DNA from 2 places in the Marinomonas vaga genome. Region 2 is predicted to be linked to the other one. Evidence: predicted binding sites of a transcription regulator. Region 2 holds the regulator's gene; the other holds the start of a gene.
The links. The regulator LexA, encoded in region 2, represses DNA repair genes until DNA is damaged. The targets are predictions, from matches to a motif close to TACTGTNTANNTANACAGTA.
Positions count from the first base shown of each region.

Region 1 (15,312 bases), 1.3 Mb from region 2:
GGCTGCTTCAATCGCAGCGTTCAAAGCCAATAAGTTAGTTTGTTCAGCAATCTCTTGAATCACAGACAGAATTTGACCGATATTTTGCGAATGTTGGTCGACCCGCAAAACAATTTCAGACGACGCCTCGAGCTGAGACACTAAACTCTGAACCTGAGCAATGTTTTCATTCATCCTTTCAAGACTATGGTGCGCACTCTTATCCACGTCTTGGACCTTACTCAAAGTCACTTCGGCATTTTGGGCGACTTCCGCAACGGTTGCAGACATTTCATTCATAGCAGAAGCGACTGACGTCGTTTTGTCGTTTTGCTCTTGCATGATGTTCTGAGTATTTGACGACGTCTGATACACATGGCCAGCTGATTTCACCACTTCATGGGATGCGCCTTCAATCTGTTTCACCACAGATCCCAGCTTTTCTACCAGTATGTTCACCCAGCTCGATAACTGACCAAACTCGTCCTTGCTGGTGACAGTGACACGCTGGGTCAAGTCACCATTAGCGATAAGATCCAAGATCTCTAAAATCTTCGCTAACGGCTTACGGATACTTCTGCTAACCCATAACGCCACTAATACTGCAATGATGACGGAGACAGCCACCACTAAAATCGAAATGTATTTAGCATTAGAAGAGGCGCTTAGAGCATTATCTTTAGCCTGGTCACGTAGCTCATTCACCATGCCACTGAGCTCTTGCTGGTATCCTTGGATGACATTAAGGCTATTAAGTAAGCTCGCTGCGGCAATTTCCGCTTCTACCTCAATCTTATTTAACTCGTAGTACTCAGCAATCACACCATCTTCAGCTTGAGCCGCCTGACGAATGATCTCTATGTTCTCAACCACCATCTCATCATTAATGGTTTCTAATACTTGATCCACAGGACCAAATGAAGAATCAATATCGCTTTGCAGGTCTTCTAGATCACTGATATCAGAGGTATCAAAGTAATCACTAATCAGTAATTGCAAACTTTCCATTTGCGTACGGGCTAACCCAGACGCAAAAGATTGCTCATCACTCTCTGGGTAACGCTCAATCGCCTTCAGGTCATCAACCACAAAGCTCATTGTATCTTTCAGATCTAGCTTCTTATCCGCAAGATTGCGTTTAAGCTGTACTTGACGTGTATGATCTTCAATGGCGCTACTGGCCACAGCCATAAACTCATCGGATTGGTCATCCACCGCGGTCAATACCGCAAGGATGTCAGGGTAGTCTGAGACCAATGATTTAAGCGCCTCGCTTTGTGCAGCAAACGCATCACGGCCTTGATTGAACTGAGTCATCGCTTCTTCTAATGCTGCATCACTGGAGGCCACCAAATACTGCAATACAGCACTACTGGTTTCTCCCATTTGCGCACTCAAAGCATTACTGCCATCGGAGATATTAGCCATTTCTCCAGTTACAGTTTCTATACGTTCCTGAACACTGTTGAGACCTTGGACGCCAGCGCCAGCGACCACAAACAGCAACACCAATAACAGCACAAAACCAAGCAGCACACGCTGCACAACAGATAGAGACATCATTTCCTCTCAAAAAATAGTGTAAACATTTGGTTTCCGCGCCTCGCAATTATTATGTTTTCTTTACTCAACTTTGCCTGTAAACAAACGTAACCGCAAGTTCATTTAGGCCTCCGCTCCTTATCTGACTTATTTTATAGAGCGCAATCTGATAAATTGAACAGCTAGCAAACTTAAGGCCACTTTCATCCATGGATCAAACCCTCTATCAAAAAGTCGCGGATCAAATTGAAACGCATATCCAAGAGGGACTTTTTAAGCTAGGCGAGCGCATTCCATCCGTACGAAAAGCCAGCGCCCAGATGGAAGTCAGCATGGCAACCGTGCTACAGGCCTATCGTTTACTTGAGGATCGCGGGGTGATCAAAGCCCAGCCACAAAAAGGCTACTTTGTTCACAGTATTCCTACTCAACCCCTAAAAGTTCGTCCCCAGTCCACTGCAGATCAGGATGAAAGCATCCAGACCATGTTGGCTAACGTGCTACGGCTTTCTCAAGATACAAATGTGACTCAGTTTGGTGCAGCCATCCCTAACAACCAATTCTTACCCATCCGACAATTGCAGCGATCCGTTGGTCGCCTGATGCGTTTAGAACCCGATATCTGTGCCGCTTACGCTTTCACACCTGGCTCTGAAGTGTTGCGTAGACAGATTGCCATTCGCATGCTCGATACCGGCTGCAAGTTATCCCCTGAAGACATACTGATTACACTGGGTTGCCAACACGCCTTAATGCTTGCGCTACAGAGCACCACCATGCCGGGTGACACCATTGCGATAGAAAGCCCGAGCTATCATGGAATACTGCAAGCAGCCAAAGCATTACATTTAAAGGTCATCGAAATCCCATGTCACTGGGACACGGGCTTAGACCTAAGTATGCTGGCCAATGCTTTAGCGGAGCATCCGATTAAAGCTTGCGTGGTCTCCCCAGAGAATCAAAATCCAACGGGGGCGCAGATGCCTCAACCCGCACGCCATGAGCTACTCACGCTGGCCGCTAACTATGACATCACCATCATTGAAGACGATGTGTATGGAGAGCTTTGCTATCAATCTCCAAGACTGCCGTCATTAAAAGCATTAGACAGGCAAGATAAGGTTATCTACTGCGGGTCATTTTCAAAAAGTATCGCACCAGGATTTCGCGTCGGATGGATTATTGGCGGTAAACAACAAGCGGCAATTGCCCAACAGGCTTATGTGCAATCCTTTGCCACGCCTACGTTAACGCAGGTTGCCATCGCTAATTTTTTAGAAAATGGCGCCTATGACCGTCATCTACGTAAGACTCGCCAAACCTATCAACAAAACTTAAGCTACTTTCAAGGAGCAATCACTAAACACTTTCCCGTCGGTACTCACTACTCTGCGCCGAAAGGAGGGTTTATCCTTTGGGTTACTTTACCCAAAGAGATCAATGCTTTAGCACTCCATAAGCTAGCACTACAACATAAAATAGGTTTGCTACCAGGCCATGCCCTCAGCCATTCTGGAACCTTCACCCACCATATCCGTATTAATTACGCTCTCCCATGGAACAACCACACAGAAACGGCACTCAAAACACTTGGTCGCCTTTGCTTTGAATTAATGGACTGATATATGCATAGCGTTTTAATAGGTTAGGATGAAATTCCCACTGGCCTGAATTTTTCAGCCCATAATGGGTACTTATCACGCCTGTTCTAGTGGGATTTACGTGAGGCTCAGATACCAATAGTGAAAAATTATTTAGACCGTGGAATTTATCCTAAATTTCGTCTGTACAGCCAGATTAAAAAGCGTACAATTCGCTTTCTTTTAAACCTTATGGCTGTCTGGCCGATAAACCAATTAATTACATAGAACTGGCTTGTCGCGATGGAATTTGTTGCACATCCAAAAGACTTACCCTTAAACATCGAAGTGATTGAGGATCAGTCTTTTCCGACTGTAGGCACAGATCGGCACGGCTTTGTAGGCATTACCTACTTAGCCTCTAGCGCTTTTCAAACGGGCGCATCTGTACGCATAACATTGGAAGAAATTGACCCGCATTTCTGTGTTGTTGGGCGCATCGCTTGGTGTGACAATGAGCGGGACGAATATCGCATCGCTATCGAATTCCCTAACAAAGAAGACTGTTACTGTGTCCGCATGGTAGAACAGCTTTCACAGATCGAGCACTATCGCCGACAGGCGAAGTTTCAAGGCCGACGCTTAAACTATAACGAAGCGGCTGCCGAATGGATTCAGCAATTCGCAGCAAGCTTCCCAGCATTTACAATTTAAACTCTTCATGACTAGTACCCTATCTCAAGCTGATATTGACATCATTACTCAGCAATTAGGTCGCACACCTAGCGGAATTCGCAGCGTTGCACATTACTCACCCGATGGTGTTCCCCAAGTTCTTGAAATGGAAACCTGGGTCTTTGACCAACCTTTTCCAACTTTATTTTGGCTCTCCAGCAGCGCCATTGATAAAGCCCTTGCGCGCATCGAAAGCCAAGGTGTCGTAAAAGAGCTTGAGCAACGTATCAAAGACGATGAAGAACTCCGTGCTGCCTACCATAGATCCCACGAGGATTATGTGAAGCGCCGTTGGGATGCCATGAGCCAGGAACATAAAGCCATTATTGAAGAAAAAGGCTTCACTCACCTGTTTGAAACCTTAGGCATAGGCGGCATTAAAAACTGGGATCAGGTTCGCTGCTTACACATGCAATACGGACATCACCTTGCCGGAGAAAACATCATTGGTAAGATATTAGATGAAGAATATGGCATCCGAGATATTGCCGACGCCGAAGCGCGTCAAGCCTACAGTCGTTAAACGACCCTATGACAATAATAAGGCCAGCAATTGCTGGCCTTATTATTTTGATTAAGACAAAACTCTTTAGGTCACCCTTTCAGTGCTGCTCGAAGCTCATCTGGGCTCGATACTTTAGGAAGAATCTCACGCACCTTATTAAATGCATTGCAGGCAACTGCTGGGCGTTGGGCGTAAGTGGTTAAGGCACCACCGGTCCAGCCCGCTAGTTTTAACACTTCTTTTTTAAAATTATTACCAGTAACGCCATGGCCGCCTAAAGCCATCAACTCATCCTCGATATCGAGGTAACTCGGACGCTCGCCACCGAACTTCATAAAGTCGTCCTGCTGAACCTCTGCGTGTTGTTTAGCCATTCTGTAAACCCTTTGTGATACGAACACTGTATTCCTTACAGTAGCCAGTTCGCAGTCAATGCTCAAGCTACCACATGTATCAAAACGTAATGTTATTTGCTGCAATAAACAACACTTTCCATTCCCAAAGTTTAGGCTGGCATCTTAGAATACTAAGACATTCACCTATCTGATTAAGTTTACACAAGAGGATTGCACATGGACTGGCTTTTTCCGAATATTCCCTATTGGGCATTGATAGCCCTTTTTGCTACGGCCTTTGTTGCCGGATTAATAGATGCCCTAGCAGGCGGTGGCGGTTTGATTACTGTCCCCGTACTTATTGCCACAGGAGTGTCTCCCGTCGAAGCCTTAGCAACCAACAAGCTTCAAGGAAGCGCTGGGACGCTATCATCCTCTTATCATTTTGTTCGAACCGGAGCGGTGTCATTAAACTCCTTAAAAGTCCCGATCATAATGACGGCCATTGGCTCCGTGTCAGGCACGTTACTGGTGTCTTACCTAGACAGTAATCTGTTGATTAAAGTGATCCCTGGAATTCTCATCGGCGTCGCTATTTTCTTTTGGCTGTTACCCAAGATACAGCCAGCCATCGCCAAGTTTAAGCAACTAACAATGACGCAATTTGCGTTTGCAGCAGGACTGACTTTTGGTTTTTATGATGGTCTGATTGGCCCAGGCACCGGGGCCTTTTTCTCTACCGCATTCATTTGCTTCATGGGCTATTCAATTGTTTCCGCCACGGCTCATACCAAGGTGTTAAATGCCACCAGTAATGCCTCTTCATTGATCATTTTTAGCTTCAGCGGTCACGTACTTTGGGGGCTGGGAATTCTAATGGGGATTGGAAGCTGGCTTGGGGCTCAAGTCGGCTCACGACTGGTGATATCGAAAGGTGCAAAGCTCATTCGCCCATTAGTGATACTCATGTGTATCGCTCTCTCCACGAAATTATTACTGTCTAGTTAAGCTAACACGCAGGCAAAAAAACGGCGACCCGAGGGTCGCCGAACTAACACACATGCTTAAATGTGTCCGGTCATTATGCGGCTGCGCTTGCCACGGTCTCACCTTCAACCAGCGCCATTTGGGCTAGTTTTTCCATTAGGCGAACCACTTGGCAGCTGTAGCCGTATTCGTTGTCGTACCAAACGTATAGAGTCGCTTGGTTACCACGTACTTTTGTAGACAGTGAATCCAAGATTCCTGCTTGCTCACTACCGATGAAATCCGAGCTAACAGCATCAGATTCGGCACTGAAACCGATTTGACCTGCCAAGGCAGCGCTTGCTGAAGCATTTTTCAGCACTTCGTTAATCTCTTCGACGGAAGTACCAGCCTTTAGATTAAGACTTAACACTGCGATAGAAACGTTGATCACTGGAACACGGATAGCGCTACCACTTAGCTTGCCTTCTAGGGAAGGGATGGCTTTAGAAACGGCTTTTGCTGCGCCAGTTTCTGTCATAACCATGTTCATGGCTGCTGCACGTCCACGACGATCACCTTTGTGAACATTGTCAATTAGGTTTTGGTCGTTGGTGTAAGCGTGAACTGTCTCTACGTGACCAGATTCGATGCCGTATTTCGCTTCCAATACAGAAAGAATCGGAGTAATAGCATTGGTGGTACAAGATGCCGCAGACAAAATTTTGTCATCAAAATTGATGTCGCTGTCGTTCACACCGAACACAACGTTCTTCATCTCTTTACCAGGTGCAGTCAGCACAACACGCTCGATGCCAGGGCGAGCAAGATGCACGCTCAAGCCATCGTGATCACGCCAGCGGCCTGTGTTGTCAACAAGCAAGGCATTGTTGATACCAAATGCTGTGTAATCAACAGTGCTTGGATCCGATGCATAGATCACTTTAACGGGCTGACCATTGATAATGAGCTGTTCGTTTTCTGCGTCAGCTTTAACAACACCTTCGTAGGTGCCATGTACTGAATCAAATTTAAGTAGGCTAGCGCGTTTCGCTAGATCATTGTCGCAGGCTTTACGTACAACGATTGCGGCTAGGTGCATACCTGGCGTTGTATGGCCAAGAGTACACATACGACGAGCAAGCAATCGACCGATTCGACCGAAGCCGTACAGCACAACAGGCGTTGTAGATCCCGCCACAGCATTACCCGCTAGTGTCTCAAGATCTGCAGCAGCAAATACTTCTTCCAACTCAACGGTTGTGTTGGCGGTGTTGCCTTCGATCAGTTGCTCCAACACTTGATATACACGTGCTAGATCGATTTCAGGATATTGATCAAAAAGAGCCACTAATCCTGTGACAGAGTCAGACATAAGTGTTTGTCCAGCTAACTGAACTTTAACTGACTGCTCACGACCTAACTTACCCAAAAGAGGAATCATTGATTCAACTTTTGATACGGTTTCTATCCAAGTGTTTGCCATGTATCTGCCCCCGAGAAAAACAAACGATTTCTAACGATTTGGGCGCAGTTTACCCATTCAAAATGGCAAAAACAAATTGTAGCTCGACAACAAAAACCCTTTAAAATCGTGCATTTAAGGCGATTTTTTATGAAAACAACGTAATTCTGAAAGGTCTGTTATTAAATAACAACAATACATATAAAAGTCGGTTTTTAAGCCCTTTTAATCTAATAAAGTTACGTAATTTACTAACAGAAACTGGTGGAAACTTTCTTAAATTTTTTACACGTAACGCTTTCGTTCAGCCAAAAAACCTAAGAGACAGAAGCAAGCAAGGATAAAACTAGGGAGATATACCGAACTTATATGAGTCAGCAACCAATACACCATAGGCTGTCCCCATAAAGTCAAAAAGCCATATCCGAAGGTACACATCAAAACAAATGCACCAATACGGGCAAGGAAGAACCAATTGGCCACGGCACGTTTAAGCATACCATTAACATGATCACCGAAAATGACTAAAAGCGTCGCCACCAAGGCAAGGGAAATATCCTGTAGATAAGGTCGTAAGTTATACGCCAAAGAGGCGTTAAGATCATAAAGCACATTAATCATGAAGAAGCATTACCGAGCACGGCGCATCAGCGCCTCAACGTCAATTTGGCCAGAGGCTTGTTCTCGAGCAGGACGCGTATCCACATATAAAACGGACACATCAAAGGTGGTGTTGTGAAGTTCAATCTCAGTGCCATCGGACAATAACCAACGGGCTCTCCCAAAGCCATCGCGGACAAATCCTACATCAGGCTGGCCATATTTTTTAACTAACACATTACCCAAACTCGCCCGCTTTTCTTTACTCTCGACCACACCTGACATGGTAGCCTTCTCAACAAAATTAGACGTGTTGTAACGCACAGTCAGTTCACGAATTCCTAATATGCCCTCTTTTCCTAAGCTATAGCTGGCAATTCCAGCACGATAGGACGGATAAGGCTCTAAGCCCATTTTTTTAAGGTGCGCTTCAAAGGAAGACTTTGATAGGTCATTAAACCCAATACCAAATAGCTCTGCTCCTTTAGCATAGCTGGGGGCAACCACAGGTTCTGGCTCGGTCTGCTCTTGCGCAAAACTTTGTACGCTCACTAAACCCAACATTAGCGTAAACACTTGCAACGCAACTCGATAAAAAAACATGTTTCAACAAACCTAAATCTAATTTTAACCAAAAAGTCAGGAAGCGGATTTTACCTTTCTTTGATAATATAGCGCCATATTCCATACTTCATTGTAAACCACTTATCCATTTGAGGTAGCCCATGGCACTCGTAATTGGCGTAACCGGCATTTCTGGTAGCGGCAAAAGCCGTCTATGCTCACTGTTAGCAGAAGGCTTACAAGATAGACTGACCATAATTTGTCAGGATAGTTTCTACAAAGGCTGCGGCAGCATTGACCCTGATGTTTATAACTTTGATGATCTAAACTCGTTAGATTTGGAAAGCATCTCCCTTGCTATCCACAACTGCAAAAACCAAGAGCAGCCCAACGAAATCCCTGTGTACGATCACTCCCAACACAAGCGAGTTGGCTATCGTAACCTTGAGCCGAGTAAAGTCGTACTGGTTGAAGGGCACATGATGTTTCAAGATCCCGCTATCCGCGATGCTGTCGATTACCTTTTGTTTGTCGACACCGACATGGACATCGCCATCGTACGTCGATTGAAGCGCGATATCGCCGAGCGCGGACGTAATGTTAATGAGGTGACCAGCCGCTACATGCGCCATGTTCGCCAAGCATCATTAAAAACCATCGAGATTCGCAACAAAGCAGATTTCATTATTCCGAACAATAATAGCTTCACCAATGCGGCGAATTTATTACGCCATTATATTGAGTCATTATTAACGGAAAAAGGAGCCCGATAGGCTCCTTTTTTGATTCAAGACAAGATGTCAGTGTGACTATTTTTTGATGTCTTCAAAAAACTTCTTCACACCGTCAAACCAGCTCTTTTGCTTTGGCGAATGATCTGAATCATCCCCCATGCTGTCTGCCAGCTCTTGTAACAATTCTTTTTGGCGATCTGTCAGATTAACTGGCGTTTCAACTTGTACACGACAAATCAAATCCCCTACTGGGCCACCGCGTACAGGCTTAACACCCTTGTTACGCAAGCGGAACAATTTACCAGTCTGACATTCTGGTGTGACTTTCAAACGTACACGACCATCTAAAGTCGGCACGTCAATTTCGCCACCCAATGCTGCCGTAGCAAAACTGATCGGTACTTCGCAGTATAGGTTAGCGCCATCACGCTCAAAAATCGCGTGAGGTTTAACGGAGACTTGTACGAATAAGTCACCCGCTGGTCCACCATGAGTTCCGGCTTCCCCTTCCCCTGATAGGCGAATGCGATCGCCTGTATCAACCCCAGCTGGGATCTTAACATTCAGAGTCTTGTACTCTTGCTTACGACCTTGGCCGTGACAAGAGTTACACGGATCAGAGATGATCTGGCCTTGACCATGACACTCTGGACAGGTTTGCTGAACTGAGAAGAAACCTTGGGACATGCGCACTTGGCCAGCACCGCCACAGGTGCCACAAGTTTTCGGCTTAGAACCCGGTTTGGCACCAGAGCCATCACATACTTCACATTCCACAAGGGTTGGAATGCGGATCTTCTCTTCACAGCCCCATACTGCTTGCTCTAGGTCAAGCTCCAGGGTGTAACGTAAGTCAGAGCCACGACGGGTACGACTTTGTCCGCCACCGCCGCCGCCACCAAAGATGTCGCCAAATACGTCACCAAAGATGTCACTAAAACCGCCTGCACCACCGCCAAAGCCGCCTGCACCCGGCTGGCCATTTACGCCTTCGTGTCCGAAGCGATCATAGGCCGCGCGCTTGTCATCAGAAGACAGCACTTCGTAGGCTTCGGCGATTTCTTTAAATTTATCCAGTGCTTCTGGATTATCCGGATTTTTGTCCGGATGGTACTTGTTGGCTAACGAACGGTAAGACTTTTTGATGTCTTTTTTGTCCGCGTCTCGGCTTACACCAAGTACTTCATAATAATCACGTTTACTCATTGCAGGGTTTCCTGAATCTGTAGAGTGAGCTCTTTAGCCCGAAGACAGCAAAACACGGTGGCGTCCCGTGTTTTGCATAGTCCCTTCGGGACGACGATAAAACTAAGCTTTTGGCTTATTTTTTCTCGTCTTTTACTTCTTCAAACTCAGCATCCACTGCATCGTCTTGCTTCTGACCAGCCGCTTCTTCAGCACCGCCTTGGGCAGCACCTGCATCAGCTTGCTCGTATAGTTTTTGAGCTAGAGAGCCAGACGCTTGAGTCAACGCATTAGTTTTCTCTTCGATCTGATCTTTGTCGTTAGATTCTAGCGCAGCTTCAAGATCAGTGATCGCTTTTTCGATCGCTTCTTTCTCTTCTGCAGTCGCTTTATCACCCGCATCAGTCAGAGTTTTGCGCGTAGCGTGGATCATGCCGTCCGCAGTATTGCGAGCTTGTACAAGCTCTTCAAACTTACGGTCTTCTTCAGCATTCGCTTCTGCGTCTGCTACCATTTTTTCCACTTCATCATCGCTTAGACCTGAAGAGGCTTTGATTACGATAGACTGCTCTTTACCAGTCGCCTTATCTTTCGCAGAGATGCTCAAGATACCGTTGGCATCAATATCGAAGCTCACTTCGATTTGTGGCACACCACGTGGCGCTGGCGGAATGTCTGCAAGGTCAAAACGGCCTAGAGACTTGTTTTGAGACGCTTGTTTACGCTCACCCTGTAGGGCATGGATCGTTACAGCGTTCTGGTTATCTTCCGCAGTTGAGAATACTTGTGACTTCTTAGTTGGGATAGTCGTGTTCTTCTCGATAAGCGGAGTCATGACACCGCCCATTGTTTCGATACCTAGAGAAAGAGGCGTCACGTCTAGAAGAAGTACGTCTTTCACATCACCTGCAAGTACCGCACCTTGGATCGATGCACCGATTGCAACGGCTTCATCTGGGTTCACGTCTTTACGAGGCGCTTTACCAAAGAACTCAGTTACTTTCTCTTGTACAAGAGGCATACGCGTCTGACCACCAACTAGGATAACTTCGTCGATGTCAGAAGCAGATAGGTCTGCATCTTTTAGTGCTTGGCGGCAAGGCTCTAGGGACTTAGTCACTAGATCTTCAACCAAAGACTCAAGCTTAGAGCGAGTCAATTTAACGTTAAGGTGCTTAGGACCTGTTGCGTCAGCCGTGATGTAAGGAAGGTTCACTTCTGTCTGGCTAGAAGAAGACAACTCAACTTTCGCTTTCTCACCCGCTTCTTTTAGACGCTGTAGCGCTAATGGGTCGTTATGTAGATCAATACCTGTCTCTTTCTTGAACTCTGCAGCCAAGAATTCGATAACGCGCATGTCGAAGTCTTCACCACCTAGGAAGGTGTCACCGTTAGTCGACAATACTTCGAATTGCTTCTCGCCATCTACGTCAGCGATTTCGATGATAGAGATATCAAACGTACCACCACCCAAGTCGTAAACAGCAACCGTAGAGTCACCAGTCGCTTTGTCTAGACCGTAGGCTAGCGCCGCAGCAGTTGGCTCGTTAATGATACGCTTCACTTCAAGACCAGCGATCTTACCTGCGTCTTTCGTTGCTTGACGCTGAGAGTCGTTAAAGTAAGCCGGTACAGTGATAACGGCTTCTGTTACTTTTTCGCCTAGGTAGTCTTCTGCTGTTTTCTTCATTTTCTTAAGAACTTCAGCAGATACTTGTGGTGGCGCTTTCTTGTCGCCTTTCACTTCTACCCATGCATCACCGTTATCAGCGCTGATGATTTTGTAAGGCACCATAGAGATGTCTTTTTGAACCACGTCGTCTTGGAAACGACGACCGATCAGACGCTTAACAGCGAATAGAGTGTTCGTTGGGTTTGTTACCGCTTGGCGTTTCGCAGACTGACCTACTAGCGTCTCACCGTCTTCAGTGAATGCTACGATAGATGGGGTGGTGCGATCGCCTTCTGCGTTTTCAATTACGCGAGATTTGTCACCGTCTAGGACAGCAACACAAGAGTTGGTTGTACCTAAGTCAATACCAATGATTTTGCCCATGGTTTATCTCCAGTAAAAATTCGTTGTTCGTTTCGATAATTCTGTATTTGGGTGCAGTGATTTTAATTTCAAGAGCCCGGTGTCAAAAAAATGACAGTTTTTTAGGCAGCACTTGAAACCACTACCATCGCTGGGCGCAATAAACGGCCATTCAGCGTGTAACCTTTTTGAACCACATCCATAACGGTATTTGGTTCCATATTTGGGTTAGGCACCATTGTCATCGCTTGATGTAATTCTGGGTTGAACGGTTCACCCTGCGGATCAACGGCTACAACTTCAAAACGAGCCAAGGTTTCCACTAGGTCTTTGTACGTCAATTCAACTCCTTCACGCATTGGATCATTTTCAGACCCTTCCGCGGCAGAAGACAAAGCACGCTCCAAGTTATCGGCTACGGTAATCACCGATTTGGCGAATTTTTCCAACGCAAACTTGTGTGCTTTTTCAACATCCAGCTCAGCGCGACGGCGCACGTTTTGCGCGTCTGCTTGAGCACGTAATGCAGCTTCTCGGTAGGTCGCGACTTCTTCAAGCGCCTTAGCGAGCTCATCAGAAGCACCCGCTTCCTGAACTTCCTCAAGACCTTCTTCGGCCGTTGCGACTTCCTCTTCGTTTAGCAGTTCGTCCTGCTCGACTTCTTGGTTAGCTTTGTTCGGCTGATCACTCATTTTCATCTCCAAATAACAGGAAGTAATCACTGTCTGTGTGGGCTATATGGGGACACCTTTTAACCTTTCAACACCTAACCCCCATTAAATCTACGGAAATAATTTCTTTACGCCCCACTTGTCAAAAAACAACCAACTACTGTATAAATAACCATATCTATTTCGCCGTATCAGGAGCATCTCATGCTAACCAGTATCGCCATCTCAAATTTCGCCATTGTTGACTCTCTAGATCTTGAGCTCAAAAATGGCATGACCGCCATTTCAGGGGAAACCGGTGCCGGCAAATCCATCATGGTTGACGCCTTATCATTATGCTTAGGTGGGCGTACCGATGCAGGGGTTGTTCGACATGGGGAAAAGAAAGCCGATATCAGCGCCACCTTTGAGATAAGCAACTATCCAGACGTACAAGACTGGCTGGAAGAACGGGATTTAGAAAACGATCATCACTGCATACTGCGCCGGGTCATCACCAAAGAAGGTCGCTCTAAAGCCTACATTAATGGACGCCCTTGCACCCTTGCTGACCTAAAAGAGGCCGGCAGCTTTCTAGTGGACATTCATGGTCAACACGAACACCAGTCCCTATTAAAACGCAGCGCTCAACGCCAACAATTAGACGAGTATGGCCAGCTGACAGAGCTTGCCCGTCAAGTGCAATCGGAATACAGCGCCTGGAAAAAGCTACGTGAGGAATTGCACGCCAAGCAAAACCGCTCCACTGAAATGGAAGCGCGAGTACAGTTACTCTCCTATCAAGCAGAAGAGCTGTCTCAGCTTGATTTAAAGGAAGGCGAAATCGAGTCCCTTGAACAAGAGCAGTCTTTCTTGTCCAACATTGCTGACGCTCAATACAAGGCTTATCACGCCAGCGCCATCCTACGAGAAAGCGATGAAGGCAATGTGTGCTCCATGCTACATCAAGCCATTCAACAAGCCAGTAGTATTGAGCCGCCAACAAAAGAGCTCGAAAACGCCCTAGAGATGATGAACCAAGCTCTAATTCAAGCGGAAGAAGCGTCTTCTAGCTTAACCCATTACCAGGACACCCTTGAGCAAGATCCCGAGCGTTTGCAAGCCATCGAAAGCCGTTTAGAAGACATCTATGACACAGCGCGCAAACACAAGGTACTCCCAGAAGGTCTATTACTGTTGCGTGATGAAGTGGAAGCAGAACTAGACCAGCTTTCTGGTGGTGAAGAAAGCCTTGAAGCCCTTAAACTGAAAGAAGAGCAAAGCTACCAGCAGCTTACTACCAGCGCCACCTTGCTGACTGAAAAACGCATGCAAGCAAAAGAAGAATTGGCTCAACGAGTTGAGGAGCAAATTCACGGATTAGGCATGCCTTATGCGCGTTTCTACATTCATTGCCAACCCCTAGAACACATCAGCGCCAACGGCTTTGAAGAGATCGAATACATGATTGCTTCGAACCCAGGACAACCTGCTCAACCATTGCGAAAAGTTGCCTCCGGTGGTGAATTGTCACGCATCAGCCTAGGCATCCAAGTTGTCACTGCTAATACATCCGTGATTCCAACACTCGTATTTGACGAAGTAGACGTGGGCATCAGTGGCGGCATTGCAGAAGTCGTCGGACGCATGTTGCGTGCAGTGGGCGGACGAGGGCAAGTCTTCTGTGTGACACACTTAGCACAGGTTGCGGCCCAAGGGCATCAGCATTTGCGGGTAAGTAAAAGCGTGGCAAACAATGCTACCAGCTCTAAAGTAGAGTCCCTTGCGGAAATGAATAGAACGCAAGAAATTGCGCGTTTATTAGGGGGACTGGAGCTCACCGAGCAAACTCTCGCTCATGCGCAAGAGATGCTCGGTAACGTACAACTCCAATAGAGAGCGTTACACGCTTAGCCTTTCTTAGGGCGAACGTACAAAATCAGATTGTGATCTTCGATATCGTAGCCATGCTCGGCTGCGATTTCGTGTTGACGCTTCTCAATGATAGGGTCAACAAACTCAATCACTTTCCCTGTTTCTAGACAAATCATGTGATCGTGGTGATCGCCTTTCGCCAATTCAAATACCGCAGTACCCGCTTCAAAGTGATGACGAGCCACCAAACCCGCAGTTTCAAATTGGGTTAGCACACGGTAAACGGTTGCCAAGCCCACGTCTTCACCTTGCTCCAACAAAGTACGATACACATCGTCCGCACTCATATGATGGTCGCCTGCATTTTCAAGGATCTGTAAAATTTTCACACGCGGTAGCGTAACTTTCAGTCCTGCTTTCTTTAGTTCTTGATTTTCACTGCTCATGAGTCATTCTCTATTCGATCTTGTTAATAATTACTTTATCATTGGCTCACCAAACAAAGGATTTTACCAATGAAGAAAACGATTCTCCTGCTTTCAGCACTCTTCACTCTCAGTGC
Region 1 is NZ_AP043903.1:591,614-606,925, forward strand. It holds gene ACZ5DR_RS02740 (methyl-accepting chemotaxis protein) at 1-1,542, opposite strand, end outside; gene ACZ5DR_RS02745 (aminotransferase-like domain-containing protein) at 1,731-3,143, shown strand; gene ACZ5DR_RS02750 (hypothetical protein) at 3,405-3,815, shown strand; gene ACZ5DR_RS02755 (DUF501 domain-containing protein) at 3,823-4,359, shown strand; gene ACZ5DR_RS02760 (hypothetical protein) at 4,431-4,715, opposite strand; gene ACZ5DR_RS02765 (TSUP family transporter) at 4,914-5,684, shown strand; gene ACZ5DR_RS02770 (glyceraldehyde-3-phosphate dehydrogenase) at 5,758-7,128, opposite strand; gene ACZ5DR_RS02775 (DUF3392 domain-containing protein) at 7,393-7,728, opposite strand; gene ACZ5DR_RS02780 (hypothetical protein) at 7,738-8,310, opposite strand; gene ACZ5DR_RS02785 (uridine kinase family protein) at 8,433-9,044, shown strand; gene dnaJ (molecular chaperone DnaJ) at 9,081-10,211, opposite strand; gene dnaK (molecular chaperone DnaK) at 10,327-12,246, opposite strand; gene grpE (nucleotide exchange factor GrpE) at 12,348-12,917, opposite strand; gene recN (DNA repair protein RecN) at 13,101-14,771, shown strand; gene fur (ferric iron uptake transcriptional regulator) at 14,786-15,196, opposite strand; gene ACZ5DR_RS02815 (outer membrane protein assembly factor BamE) at 15,266-15,312, shown strand, end outside.
Region 1: recN (DNA repair protein RecN) is a predicted target of LexA. The motif match lies at 13,055-13,074, and genes of this name have one in related genera.

Region 2 (15,312 bases):
AATGCTCTTTAGTAAATTCCACATCGTACATTTGAAACATGTGCTGTAGACCTGCATAAGCATCAAACTTAAACAGGGTTTCATCGGCGTCAAACCAAAAGTGACTGTATTGATCGATCATTGATATATCTCTTCATGCATAAAAGGCGCTAAAGCAAGTATCAAGGCCTGCATGTAGACACTTTCACGGGTTTCAATATGGTTAGTCAGGACACCGATCGCGCCGCCCTTTTGTCTTATATTGTGCTCATTAAACACATCATCCATCACGTGTGCCAGCTCTTCACCTTCAACTAGGCGCTTATAAATGCCACTTGGTAGCGGTAAATTGGCACTTCGGCCCGTGATCATTTTGCCATTTTTATCCCGTACGGTGACGTAGGCAAAGGTTGCTGGACCTTCGTCAAATAGGTCAACGCCCCCTTCCATGGCAACATAAAAATCAAAGGATTGTTTCTTATCATGATGAGCACAGTGGGTTGCTCTATTTTGCGCCCCAAGCTTGGTTTCAGCTTCATTCATAGGCTGATCAGGAACCCCGGAGGGGGCGCTTGTCGTTTCACAATGTAATGCACGACTGGGAAAAGCTTTCGCAAATGCTTTCATGGCCGCCCCCTGCTTTACAGGATTTTGCGAGCCTACTTGTATACGAATAACGACATTAGCCATCTGAGTTCTCGATCCGTAAGAGTTGATATCATGTGGTTTTAAAGACAAAAAAGCCGCTCGGAAGCGGCTTTTAAAACGTTATGCTTGCCCTTTTATGATCGGGGTCTCGCATGTCACGTCAGCATTTTGCCCACGATGACGTAATAAATGATCAATCAAGGTTAAAGCCAACATGGCTTCTGCAATCGGTGTGGCACGAATACCGACACATGGATCATGACGGCCCTTAGTAATCACATCGATAGACTCGCCTTGGCGATTGATACTTTTGCCTGGCACCGTGATACTGGAAGTTGGCTTAAGTGCCATGTGCACCACAATGTCTTGTCCAGAAGACAATCCACCAACAACACCACCAGCATGGTTACTTAGGAAACCTTCTGGAGTCATTTCGTCCCTGTGTTGAGTGCCTTTTTGTTCAATCACATCAAAGCCATCACCAATCTCCACACCTTTAACGGCATTGATGCCCATCATGGCTTTTGCAATGTCCGCATCAAGGCGATCAAACACGGGCTCACCCAGTCCAGGCATGACATTTTTTGCAACCACTGTAATCTTGGCACCAACAGAATCCCCCTCACGTCGCAGGTTCGTCATGTAGGTTTCAAGCTCTGGAATCGCATCAGGATCAGGGCTAAAAAAGGCGTTTTCATAGACCTGTGATAAATCTTTAACGTCTAGCTTGATCGGACCAAGTTGTGACAAAAAGCCTTGAATTTCGATGCCATAACGCTGTTTTAGCCACTTTTTAGCGATGGCACCAGCCGCTACACGCATGGCCGTTTCACGAGCAGAAGAACGACCGCCGCCACGATAGTCACGGAAACCAAATTTCTGATCATATACATAATCAGCGTGAGCTGGACGGAAGGTATCTTTGATATTGCCGTAATCTTTAGAGCGTTGATCCGTGTTACGGATTAGAAGTCCGATCGGTGTACCGGTGGTTTTGCCTTCAAAAACGCCAGACAGAATTTCGACTTCATCAGGCTCCCGGCGTTGTGTAGTATGCTTGGAAGTACCTGGTTTTCGAAGGTCTAAATCACGCTGTAGATCGGCTTCTGTTAGTTCTAAGCCTGGAGGGCAGCCGTCAACAATCGCGCCTAGAGCCAAGCCGTGGCTTTCACCGAATGTTGTGACTTTAAACATAGTTCCAAATGTATTACCAGCCATGTGTCAGGTTACTCTTGTTGTAATGTCTTTAATTCTTCTTTGGTGAGAACGAATACACCGTTACCACCGTTTTCTAGCTCAACCCACATAAAAGGTGTATCTGGGTAGGCCTCTTGCAACGCGACTTCTGAGTTTCCGACTTCATAAACTATGATGCCATTGTCGTGCAGATAGTCCCCTGCTTGTGTTAAAAATTTACGGGTGAAATCTAACCCGTCTACCCCTGATGTTAACGCTAATTCTGGTTCGTTATGAAACTCTTCAGGAGCCGATTCATAATCTTCTGCATCCACATAAGGTGGATTACAGATAATGAGGTCGTATTGCTTACCGGAAAGACCATCAAACATATCAGACTGGATAGCCGTGACGCGGTCCTCAACCTCATGCATAGTAATATTCTGTTGAGCTACGGCTAGTGCCGCATCACTAAGATCTGTGATGTCCACACTAGAGTCTTCGAAGGTTAACGCCGCAGCGATACCTAAACAACCGGATCCTGTGCACATATCCAGTATGTTAAGTGGATATTGTTGTAGCCAAGGCTGGAATTCATTTTGAATCAAAGCCATGATCGGTGAGCGTGGAATCAAGGTGTCCTTCGTGACTTTAAACGGCAGCCCCATAAACCAAGCTTCACCAAGTAAATACGGTAAAGGTTCGCGTTGATTGATACGAACATCAACGAGCTTAAGGATATGCTTTTTTTCATTATACGTGAGGCGGCTATCCAAAAACTCTTTATCAAAGTCCAAAGGCAGAGTCAGCGCACCAAGCACCAATTGAACCGCTTCATCCCATGGGTTATCTGTACCATGGCCGTAAAATATATCCGATCGACGAAAACGAGAATAAGTCCAGCGAATGAAATCTTGGATGGATTCTAAGTCGCGAACCGCGGTTTGATGTTTACTCATGACATTCAATCTTGCTACAAAGAGGCGTATTATACCGATAAACCCATATTAGCTCTATCGCTCAGCCCCTTTGTTCTGCAGGGATTTTGCGATTTCCTTTAGCTCAAGTACCGTGCTTTTTACCTGTTGATCGTATTCTTGAGTCTTACTTTGTTGCAGCTGCTGAATTTGACTCTGGGCAGACTTGTTCGCATCAGTGAGCAGTTCTATTTTAATGTCTTGTTTAGCAAGATCTACTTGGGCTTGATGTAACGCTGCATCAGCTTCCTCTAACTGCCGCTTCATAGCCGCTAAGTCAGATTCTAAAACTCGAGTTCTGGACAGCATGCCTTCATTTTGAGTGGTTAACTGCTGATTGCTCTTTTGTTGCTTCTCTAAGGCTTCCTTTAATTGATGGTTTTCAATTGTTCGTTCTTCAAGCGCTATTTGGCTTTCGGATAAGGCCTCGCTCAAAGCGTCGCTTCGCCCCTCTAAAGAAGCCTTGCGCAATGATAACGACTCTTCATGTGCACGTATTTTTTCGTCTAACACTACTGAGACAGCTTTGATTAAATCTCGATTAAAACGGTCGATACAAGGCTCAATGCTTTCAGCCAGATCTGATAATTCACTCGCACTTTGTTCTCTATAGGCTTCTTCCCATTCAGAGATAGCATTTAGCAATGTTGTATTGGAGCACCCTCTTCCATCTAGTTTTTTGAAGTACTCACTCAGACGAGGAATATTTGGAAAGGTGTTTTCTGAGATGAGATGCCAACAGGCTTCTATGATCTCTTCTTTAGCGATATTAGCTTTACGTGCCATGAATAACAGCTCCAACGTTAATTTGATCTATTAAATAAATAGTTTATCAAATAGATCATTATTTATCTATTGGTAAGATCTCAGGTCGATTTTATTAAAGCCATAAAAAAAGGGGCTTATTGCCCCTTTGGAAATGAAAAGTGTTTTGTCTCTGGCTGCTCGTATTCATCCAGTGCTTTCATGGCCAGATCGTAGCCAAAATCAATCAGCTCTTTGGATCGCCAAAATTCATAAAAACTACAAGTATCTTTTGGAATCGAGATTAGGACATCAGGCGGGTAACCAGCAATCTTGTATTGGGTTAAAGATTCCTGCATGGTTTCAAACATCATGTTAATGGTTTGAATTCGCCCCCAGTTTTGCGGTTCATAACGCTTTTCAGGAATGCCTTCAGAATCCTTTCCCTTACCAAAAAAGTTTTTAACATTGGACCACCACTCTGGCTCATCATCCTGTTTGATAAATTCTTCTTCTGATAATTCTTGCGCAGGTCCGTTTAAGTCCACCGCGATGATGAAATCGGCACCGGCCGATACTGTAGGAATGATTGGCAAGGGATTCAGTACACCACCATCCACATAAACTCGACCGTTTATCTGTATAGGTGTAACTATAGAGGGCACAGCAGAGGAAGCTCGCATGGCTTGCATTAAGCTGCCTTTTTGAAACCAAAATTCCTTCTGGCTTAAAATATCCACGCCGATGGCCGTATAAGGCAACGAAAGGGACTCTATATCAGCATCGCCTATCATGGATTCGATGACTTGAAAGTAACGATCACCACTGATGTAACCACCTCTAAGTACCGCCATATCAAGAAGCTTAAGCACATTAAATTTGTCTAATGTCTCCGCCCATTCTTGATATTCCTTGAGCTTGCCTTGAAGGTAGATTCCACCAATAATGGCACCGATTGAGCACCCTGAAATGGAAACTATTTCATATCCTTTTTCCAATACAGCGTTGATAATCCCTATGTGTGCATGCCCACGTGCCGCACCACTCCCTAAGACTAGGGAGACAGTTTTCTTGCTCATATCACCTCCTTGTGATGTGAAAAGCTATTTAATACTAACGAAAATAACACGGTTGACCCCATAAGCTGGATTACCCATATTCGCTAAATTAATGAAACGAAGTAAACGACGCTCATCAGGATTAAGCCCATCTTTTAGCATCTCAATGGACTTGTCACCTGTTATGATCGGGTTGCCATCTCGATTGTCTGACGTCACAAACGCCACAATATTGCTCAAATCAGACTGTTCTCGAAGAAAGCTACGTATTCGCGGCACATCAGCAACATTTAATTGGGCCAATATATTTGCACCAACCGCATCACTCCCTTTTGGCACAACTTCATCAAGACGAACCATGACATCACCTGCACCGCGACGATTAATATAAAGTACCCAATAATGATTTTGGGCATCTTTAAGAACTTTTAGTGATTGATTCTGGTCCGCACCGTAAAGCAAATATTCGTTAAAAAAGTTGTTTGCCCAAGCATTGGAGCTACCACAGTTACGGCTTTCACATTGAAACAAAACAGTGTTGCCTTCAATGCTGGCAAGTGCCTCGTCATAAAAATCCACTACTTCATTTAATGGTACATTACGACCAATCTTATAAAGAGTCTGAAATGATTGCCCATCTATGCGTTCCACGGATTCTGGCTCCCATCCACGACCTGAGCGATAGATCTTAGCGAGGGGCACTTCGATAGAGGAGCTTTCGACGGGTTCGCTTTTTATAATTTGCGCACCTCGAAAAACAGGCACTTCAGTAACGGCAGCATAGGACAAGGTCGGAATTATAAACAAGGGTGCCAATGCAGATCTAAATAGTCGGGACATAATCAGGACTCCTCACCAAATACTTACTAATTTTGGTCTATAAACCGTCTAATTTCCTCTGCAACGGCTTTGCATGTATTTGGCTCTAAATGAAAATGATGGCCACCTGGTAACCACTTAAGTTTAATCCAGGGAAACGCAGTAGCGCGCTTCTTAACCAATTCTTTATTGTTTTCATAGACACCATTATCAGCAACAAGTGCCAAGGTAGGACATTTTATGGACTGAATAAATGACTCGACAGCAGCTTCATCCATACGAAACGGTGAAGGAAATGAGAGCTTGTGATCAGATCGCCAAACCCATTCACCATTTTTCATGATCGAACCTCGCTCAACCAGAGGCTTAGCCGCTCCATGTGACAATTCAGTAAAACCACGCATCCTAGCCTGAATAAGGTCTTCTTGGGAGGGATACCGGGTATATCTATCTGCCCGGGTTTTTAGCATTTTCTGGACCGCCCGCTGCATAGTGGTCACACGCTCATCTGCCGACGCGGTCAAAGGGCCCATATTGTCGAGGATTATTAACCCTCTTACTTTCTCTGGAGCAAGTGCTGCGACCAACATGGCGACCGCTCCCCCCATACTATGCCCTACTAACCATGTACTTTGAGTAGAGGCATTTAACACACTAATAGCATCTAGGGCATGATCCCATAAATGATAAAAACTGCCATCTGGCTTATGATCAGACACCCCATGGCCAGCCTGATCAATAGCAGTCACATTGTATTCGCACAATTGAAGAGCAATATTATTAAAACTGGCAGCATTATCGAGCCAACCATGAAGCATCAAAACACGTAGAGCATTTGGATTGGCTGACAACCATTGCTGCGCGCCTAACTTAATATGGCCTAAGTTATAAGCCGTTTCATTACTCATAACAGTCCCATCAAATTATGGATTTGCTGGCGACAGGGACCAGCGATACTGACAGCAAGCTGTAGCAAAAAGCTCTCCCTCAAGAGCTGCGAGTGTTGCCGTTTGCATTGAAAAAGTCGGCGGCAATGGCTGGTCAGCAAGAAGATCTACTAACTGATATGCAAAAGGCTGATGAGTCACCAACAAGATCGATTGATAAGGTAAATCATTTAGCCAAAGCGCTACATCCAGCGCCTTAGCACTAGGGGTAATAGTTTCTAAAGTCGTCGGTAAAGTAGCAGTCCCTAATACTTTTATAAACTCATTAGCGGTTTGCTGAGCCCGCAAAAAAGGACTGACAAAAATTGCATCAAAGTCTTCAGTGGTCTCAGAAAATGCCTGGGCGGTTTGACGCACTTCTTCATATCCAGCCTCTGTCAAAGCTCTTGAGCTATCGTCCTGATAACCAAATGGCTCAGCATGGCCATGACGCATGATGTAGAGTCGTTTACTCTGCACGCTTGTCACCTTCTGGCCAAGGTTGAAATGGGAAAGGCTTCTCTTCGCTACTGAAAGCTAAGAAAGCCAATACTTGCTTCATGAAAGCGGAGACAGATCGCAGCCAAGCGCCGAGTGTCACAGGCTCATGCTTTGAGCCGAAACGTATCAAGGTGACGATAATCAGCAAAAAGCCGAACAAGGTAAATGCCACATTGAGTAGACACCAATAAATCAACATAAAAAGGATACGCAACCAATATCCCTGATCTGAATAACCCGGCTTATCCATTATGATTTTCTCCAGTCGTTGCAAACTCTACATCCCATTTTTGTTCGCCAGTCATAAGGCCACCAATCAGGGATTCCAAGCTCGCGTTTTCAAAGATCAACTTATACAGACCTTCTGCTAACGGCATGTACAGTTGATGTTTATGTGCTTCTTCTACCACCATGCGAAGTGTATTAACACCCTCTGCAACTTCACCTATGGAGCCCACTGCTTTTTCTAGCGCTTCTCCAGAACCTAGGGCGAAGCCTACACGGTAGTTTCGACTTAGCGGGGAAGAGCATGTCGCAATTAAATCGCCCATCCCAGCAAGCCCTAAAAATGTCATTGGGTTTGCACCGAAGTGCACGGCAAACCGGCTCATCTCCGCTAAGCTACGGGTCATGATCATTGCCATGGTGTTCTCACCTACTTTCACAGCCTTAGCAAGACCACACACTATGGCATAAATATTCTTTAACGCACCTGCCAGCTCAACCCCAGTACTGTCTTGGTTCTCATAAACGCGGAAAGTCCGAGACTTTAATAACTCTATCACAGTACCTCGAAGAGGAGCATCGTCGCTGGCAATAACAGAGCCAGTCAGCTGTCCTGCAGCAATTTCTTTGGCTAAGTTAGGCCCACTGAGGACACCAATTCGCTCTGTCACACCATTACGCTTGAGGATGTCACTCATTAATTCGAAGCGATTGGGGTTGAAACCTTTGGTGGTGCTGATAAGGATTTTTTCAGGTGTGAGCAAAGGGCGAATGCGTTCGACCACTTGCTCAAAAGATTTAGAAGGAATAGAAACAAAAATTGTATTACTAGCACGAATGGCTTCTTCTAAATTACTAGTCGCCAGCAACTCTCTATGCAAAGGAGCATTGGGTAAATAGCGGCTGTTAAGGCCCGTTAGATTGATCTCTTCAACCTGCTCCTCATTACGCATCCATTGGCTAACTTGATGGCCATTTTGAGCCATAATATTGGCAAGAGCAGTACCAAAACTACCGCCCCCCAAAACACAAACTGATTGCTTGTCCATAATATATAGGCTTACCTTATGGTTACGACGAGCAGCTAACTTCTAAGTCACGCCCCCAGTCTGGGGCGCGCATAGCCAGAGCTTCGCTGGCCGCATGCTCATCAAAGGGATTTTTTAATACGTTTAAAAGCTCTCTAAATGGCAGGTAGTTTCCCGCCTCTGCCGCTTGAATGGCTTCATGGGCTAAATAGTTGCGCAACACAAATTTGGGGTTAACTTGTTTCATTTGAGCTGAAACGTCATGCTGGTCTCGGCTATCTAAGCGGCATGTCCAGTAACCCTTCAACCAGCCTCCCATGGACTCCCGATCAACCACTTCGTCAAGAAGAATTTCCGGCGTTTCTGGGGTCACCGAGCTGAGCAACCTAAAAAATATAGTGTAGTCAAATTTCTCTTTACGAAGAATAGAGAAAAGCTGCTGAACCAGAGGCTCTATGTCAACCTCTGAGCTAAGACCCAGTTTGGCTCTCATCAGCTCATCATAGTGGCGTTGAAGTACAGGCTCGTAGCCCTGCAATATTTCAATCAATTGCTCTCGTGACAAGTGACCAGAAAAGCAACGCATAAGACAATTTAGATTCCAAAGCCCAATTCCCGGCTGTCGATCAAAACGATAGCGGCCTTCATAATCCGAATGGTTGCAGATCCAACGATCATCATAATCTTCCATAAATCCATAAGGACCATAATCGATCGTTTCACCAAGGATAGAAAAGTTATCCGTATTCATTACTCCATGCTGAAAACCGATGCTTTGCCATTTTGCCACCATTTTCGCAGTACGACTTACCACGTCTTTAAGCATGGAAATGATAGGTTGCTCTGATTTCAGGGCATCAGGAAAGTAGTGCTCTAGGGTGTAATCAATGAGTTGCTGTAGCTGCTCTGTTTTCTTATGAGCAAAGAAATATTCAAAATGACCAAAGCGAATGTGAGTGCGAGCCGTACGAACCAGCAAAGCGCCAGGTTCGGGTTGCTCACGGTACACGGCCTGTTGGCTGTCGAATAGCGCTAGAGAGCGAGAGGACGGCACACCCAGAGCGTGCATGGCCTCACCTGCCAAGTATTCACGAATGGAAGATCGCAGAACAGCACGGCCATCGCCACGACGACTGAAAGGAGTTTGCCCTGCCCCCTTCACATGAATATCGTGCAGCTGACCGTTTGAATCTTTTACTTCCCCAAGCAGTACGCCTCGACCGTCGCCGAGTTGAGGGGAAAAGCCACCAAATTGGTGACCGGCATAGACCATGCTTAAGGAATCCGCTACGGGCACCTCACCGTTAAGCTTGGCTTGAGTGTCTTTGTCACTTAGGTCAATTCCAAGACTTGTTGCCAAGTCCTTGTTTACCTCCACTATGCGCTGTTCAATTAAAGGCTGAATCTTAGTATGAGCTGAAAATTCAGCGCCTAGTTGCGCATAGTGATGGTAAAGCTTCATGAAACCTCGTTATTTTTGCTCGATCATGTATTCACAACGAATAGAAGCACCGATAGTGGCTTCTATTTCAGGAATCATGAAAGCGTCATCTTCGCTGGCAAAGCTGACGGATTTACCCATTTCGCCGCCGCGACCGGTACGGCCAATACGGTGCACATAATCTTCAGGGTCTTCCGGTAAAGTATAGTTCACCACTAGCTCGATGTTGTCTACGTGGATTCCTCGACCAGCCACATCCGTTGCCACCAACACTTGAATTGAGCCGTCTTTGAACTTAGCCAATGTTTTCACACGTTTATCCTGGCTCACTTCACCGGATAAAATCGCACAGTTGATCTTGGCGCCTTTCAGCTTTTCATATAAATCTCTGGTTTCGTCACGGCGGTTCGCAAAAATAATCGTACGCTGGCCATCATTACCTTCAATCAAAGATTTTAGTACCGGCCATTTCTGTTCCGCTTCGACCGTGTAAATAACCTGATCAATGTTTTTGTTGGTCGTCTCTTTTGGTACTACAGAGACTTCTTTTGGATGGAAAGTCCACTGACGAGCAAGTGCTTGGATATCTTTCGGGAAGGTCGCACTGAACAACATAGTTTGACGTCGCTCTTTGTGAGGCGTCATGCGAATAATGCTTTTAACATCCGGAATAAAGCCCATGGAAAGCATGCGGTCCGCTTCGTCCAGCACAACACACTCAACTTTATTGAGCATTACTTTCTTATTACGCGCAAAATCCAACAAACGGCCCGGCGTCGCAACCACTAGGTCAACGAACTCGGTTTCCAATTGAGAGCGCTGTTTGTCGTAATTCATGCCACCCACTAAAGACACTACATTCAAGTTTGTATTTTTAGTGAGTTTTTCTGCTTCATCTGCGATTTGCAAAGCCAACTCTCGAGTCGGAGCAATAATCAAACCGCGAGGGAAATTATTAGGACGATCCTCGTCTGCAGGGTAATCCAAGAAATCACTGACCATAGCAATCAGGAACGCAGCAGTTTTACCGGTACCCGTTTGCGCTTGACCAATTAAATCGTAACCTTGCAAGGTAGCTGGCAAGGTCGCAGCTTGAATTTCACTGCAGTACTCAAATCCCATTTCTTGAATGGATTTCAAGACACGATCAGGCAAGTTGAAGTCATGAAAACGTGACTTACCCTCTACTGGATCTACTTTGAACTGATCAACGGACCAAAGCTCACCACTTTTTGCGTCTTTGTTAGCCTGAACGTTTGCTTGGTTATCGCTTCCACTATTTTTGTTGTGTTTACGACGGGGTCTACGCTGACGTTTTGGGCCCTTAGAGGTTGGGCGTGTGGCTTCTTGCTGTTTATCCATGTGGGAGTCTTTCGTCTCTTTTCATTGGTAGTTTAATAACGTGGCACCGAGTGTACCTAAATGCCCCAGTTTTATCATCTTTAACTTACTAAATCTGTCGATATGGAGGCAAACTAGCGATTAATTGTCCCCCGTATCGTTTAGTACGAAGTCGTTTATCCAATATATGGATTTCCCCTTCATCTGTCTCACTTCGCAACAATCGGCCAGTTGCCTGAACCAATCTCAAAGAGGCATCAGGAATGGTTATTTCCATAAAAGGATTCCCGCCCCGCTTTTGAATCCACTCTGCTAAGGTTGCTTCAACAGGGTCATCGGGTACAGCAAACGGAATTTTTGCGATATAAACTCGGGTAAGGTATTTACCGGGCAAATCCACCCCTTCTGCAAAGCTTGCAAGGCCAAATAGCAAGCTACCTTTACCAGCATCAATGGCATCCTTGTGTGCGTCTAGGATAATCCGTTTCGATTGCTCACCTTGTATTAACAGCAATTCTTTGAGGTCATCTTTTAAACCAGCAGCCACCTCTTCCATTTGACGGCGGGAGGAAAACAGCACTAAAGAGCCAAGGTCTTTTTCGATGTGATCATTAAAATACTTCACCAACTCTTTAGTATGTGCCTCCGCATGATTTGGCTCAGCGTCCATACTCGGGACGACCAAGGTTCCTTTATTGGCAAAATCAAATGGACTGATAACCCTTAGATACTCACTTTCCCGTGGTACCCCCGAGCGCATGTTGAAACGATGAAACTCATTCAGTGCCGTCAATGTGGCTGAGGTAACAACCGCACCAAAGCACTTGTCCCAGAGCTGCATACGCAGCGTATGGGCGGCTAAGATGGGGGAACCACCCAGCTCTACATCTTGTTCAAGGCCTTGGCCCACTAAAACAAGCCATCGGGCATTAGGGGGATAGGTCTGATCATCAATAGCGGAATAGAGCTTCCAAAGCTCCACACAGGCTTCAAGACGCCCTAAGATGACACCTAAGATTGGCAGCCAATTTTCAGCGGTTTCCTCCGTGATCCCCATGCCTTCATTTTGCTTTACCTTTTTACATTCATCCTGAATGGTTTCAATCTGCTTGTAGAGCTTTTGGTAAGACATAGTAAGGCTGTATGCCAGCTGGCGTAATTCATCAGGGATAACACCAAATTCAAAACGGTGCTGACGCGTATCTTCGTCCAATCCCAACCCTTGGATAAAGGGTGCGATCCCCTGCTGCACGTACTGTACAAAGTTGATCGTGCTTTGTATTTGCTGGGGGATTTTTAATAAGATCTGCCCCGACAAACTGACTTCGTCCGTTAGTTCCTGACGGAAATTTATAAGGTTTTTGTCTAGCTGCTTAAGCCAACTGATACTTTGTTGCAGACGCACTTCATGTCTAAAGTGACCTATGGCCTTGTCAGGTAGATGATGTCCTTCATCAAATACATAGATGGTTTCTTTGGGGTCTGAAAGAATGGCACCGCCACCCAATGATAAATCCGCTAACACCAAATCATGGTTAGCCACTATGACATCTGCAATTTCTAGTTCACCTCGGGCCTTAAAAAATGGACAGGCGGAGAAGTTAGCACAATTACGATTTGTACATTGTTGATGATCAGTGGTGAGACGACGCCAATCATTCTCACGAATGATGCCTTCCCAATTATCTTTGTCTCCATCCCACTCACCGTCGCGAAGCTTATCATCCATTTCCTGATACAGGGTGATATTGACATCATCCGCCGCCAGATGTTGTTCAAACAGGCCTGCGAACATATCCTCTGTGGATTGCTCTTCAGCACCCAGAAAGCTCTCAAGGTTGTTTAAGCACAGGTAACGACCACGACCTTTAGCGAGGGTATATCGGAAACTATAATCCGTATGCTCAAGAAGACTTGGCAGCTCTTTATGTAAGATTTGCTCCTGTAAGGCAACTGTCGCAGTAGAGATAATTAGCTTAAGACCCTTATCCTTCACAATCGGAATCGTTGAAAGACAGTAAGACAAGGTCTTACCTGTACCGGTGCCAGCCTCGACCACAGCCACATGCTTTTCACCTAGCCGCTCACCTTCGGTGCCCTGTTTTATATTGCCAAGGGTCCGAGCAATGGTCGCGATCATATGACGCTGTCCCACACGGGCCTTGTGGCCTTTTGCCTCTAGATAATCTCGGTAGGCTTGCTGAATTTGATTCTTTATCTTGTCTGAAAGCATTTAATTAGTTGAGCTATAGATGATTAGCTGTATATAATAACAGTAACTGTATAAACAAACAGATGCCATATGATTAAATTAACAAAAAGACAGTCTGATGTCCTAGAGACGATTCGCGAATTCATTAATGAAACTGGCTTTCCGCCAACTCGAGCTGAAATCGCAGCACGACTTGGCTTTAAGTCACCCAATGCAGCCGAAGAACATTTAAAAGCCCTAAGTAAAAAAGGCGCTATTGAAATGCTATCTGGTGCTTCACGTGGCATTCGCTTAATTGAACAACCTGCCGAAAGTGCAAACGATGAAGACGGCACTCTACCCATCGTTGGTCAAGTGGCAGCAGGATACCCTATTCTGGCACAAGAGAATATTGATTCACGCATCAAGGTCCCCTCCGACATGTTTTCTCCTAAAGCCGACTACCTGCTTTCGGTAAATGGCATGAGCATGAAAGATGTTGGCATTTATGATGGCGACCTACTCGCTGTGCACAAAACCACCACTGTGCGTAATGGTCAAATTGTTGTCGCTCGAATCGGTGACGAAGTAACAGTAAAACGCTTCCAACAAAAGGGCAGCGAAGTCAGACTTCAGCCCGAAAATGAAGCATTTAATGACATAGTCGTTGATCTTGAAAGCGAAGAATTTGTCATTGAAGGTCTATCAGTGGGTGTTATTCGACGTGGGATCTAGTCCCCAAAAGCAAAAAAGGTTGCTTTATTTAAGCAACCATTTTTGTTTTAGATAGACAACACAGAACATCAGTGAAGAATACGAGGCATAAACTCTTCATCATGGGCATCATGCCCTTCTCCTGAATCGAAATCCTCTGAATACACGTAGTCAATGCCCGCATGGAACATACACTTAGCCAATTCAAAATAACGATCTTTTAAGAATGCCTTGGTGTCATCTGAGATTTTAAGGGTTGCAAGGGGCGTCTTATCGTCCTCATCCTCGCTTGCAGGACGGAGCACAATGTCTCCATTTTCTAATTCAACAATTTCTAAATACGTATCTTTCATTCTTAATATTCTGCGGAATCTTCACGAAACCGCAGTACAATGTCCACCAGTGAATTGAGGATGTGTTTTGTCGCTGCACCAGAGTCTGACCCCTTACCAATCAGGTCAGATCCAGAATTAGCCGATACGGCACCCACATTCGGGGTACACTCAAGGGCAGCCACATAGCCAGAGTAAAGCTGAGACAGCCATGACTGACGATTTTCTTGTAGCAGCTGTAGCTCTTGTAGAGCTGGCACGATAACACCTTTAGTCGCCGCAAGCTGGACCATGGCTGTCACAGACAACTCGCCCTTCAAGCTATACACAGATTGAATTTCCTGAAGTAAGCCATTCAGGGCACTGCGAAGCTGAAATAAGGCAGAGTTTTCAAAGCTAGAAGCAAGCCAACTGTCTTCCCCTTGCTGGCTTTGGCTCAATAGACGCCTCGCGGCATCAAGACGTTGATTCGTTGAACTTGCTAAGCTGGATCCACTCATTTTTTCTTCCCTGGTTGAACATCCCATTTACCATTGACATAGAAAGCTTTCCAGCCCGTAGGCTTGCCTTCTACTTCAGTCATAATGTACTGCTCTTTCGTTTTGCGACTGTAACGAATAACAGTAGGATTTCCCTCTTCATCCTGAAGGGGAGCTTTATCAAAGTAATGATACTTAGGATCAATCTGATCCATGTAAGGCTTAAGCTCTTTCACCAAAGGCGGACGAGTCTCACGCTTACGAGGGAACTGACTCGCAGCCAAGAACAGACCCGTTGCTCCGTCACGGAGCACATAGTGATCCTCAACCTTTTGACAAGGAAGATCCGGCATAGACACAGGGTCCATTTTTGGCGGTGCCACTTCGCCATTTTTAAGAAGCTTACGGGTATTTTTACAAGCCTCATTGGTACAGCCAAAGTATTTACCGAAACGCCCCGTTTTAAGCTGCATTTCAGAGCCACACTTATCACATTCAATAACCGGGCCATCGTAACCTTTAAGCTTAAACACCCCTTCCTCAACCTCGTAACCAGGGCAGGATGGGTTATTACCACATACGTGCAGCTTGCGGTGTTCATCCACTAAATAGCTATCCATGGCTGAACCACAAATAGAGCAACGACGCTTATTGATAAGAGCTTTAGATTCGCCTTCTTCGTCATCAACAGCAACGGCCTCATCACCACTCACCAAGTTTATGGTCGCTTTAC
Region 2 is NZ_AP043903.1:3,100,124-3,115,435, forward strand. It holds gene yjjG (pyrimidine 5'-nucleotidase) at 1-121, opposite strand, end outside; gene yjjX (inosine/xanthosine triphosphatase) at 118-606, opposite strand; gene aroC (chorismate synthase) at 748-1,845, opposite strand; gene prmB (50S ribosomal protein L3 N(5)-glutamine methyltransferase) at 1,854-2,762, opposite strand; gene ACZ5DR_RS14500 (HlyD family secretion protein) at 2,817-3,566, opposite strand; gene ACZ5DR_RS14505 (patatin-like phospholipase family protein) at 3,683-4,603, opposite strand; gene ACZ5DR_RS14510 (DUF4892 domain-containing protein) at 4,628-5,422, opposite strand; gene ACZ5DR_RS14515 (alpha/beta fold hydrolase) at 5,449-6,309, opposite strand; gene sixA (phosphohistidine phosphatase SixA) at 6,325-6,807, opposite strand; gene ACZ5DR_RS14525 (DUF4389 domain-containing protein) at 6,797-7,078, opposite strand; gene ACZ5DR_RS14530 (NAD(P)H-dependent glycerol-3-phosphate dehydrogenase) at 7,071-8,102, opposite strand; gene ACZ5DR_RS14535 (protein adenylyltransferase SelO) at 8,125-9,543, opposite strand; gene ACZ5DR_RS14540 (DEAD/DEAH box helicase) at 9,553-10,884, opposite strand; gene dinG (ATP-dependent DNA helicase DinG) at 10,973-13,096, opposite strand; gene lexA (transcriptional repressor LexA) at 13,166-13,789, shown strand; gene ACZ5DR_RS14555 (hypothetical protein) at 13,858-14,121, opposite strand; gene ACZ5DR_RS14560 (DUF6586 family protein) at 14,124-14,600, opposite strand; gene topA (type I DNA topoisomerase) at 14,597-15,312, opposite strand, start outside.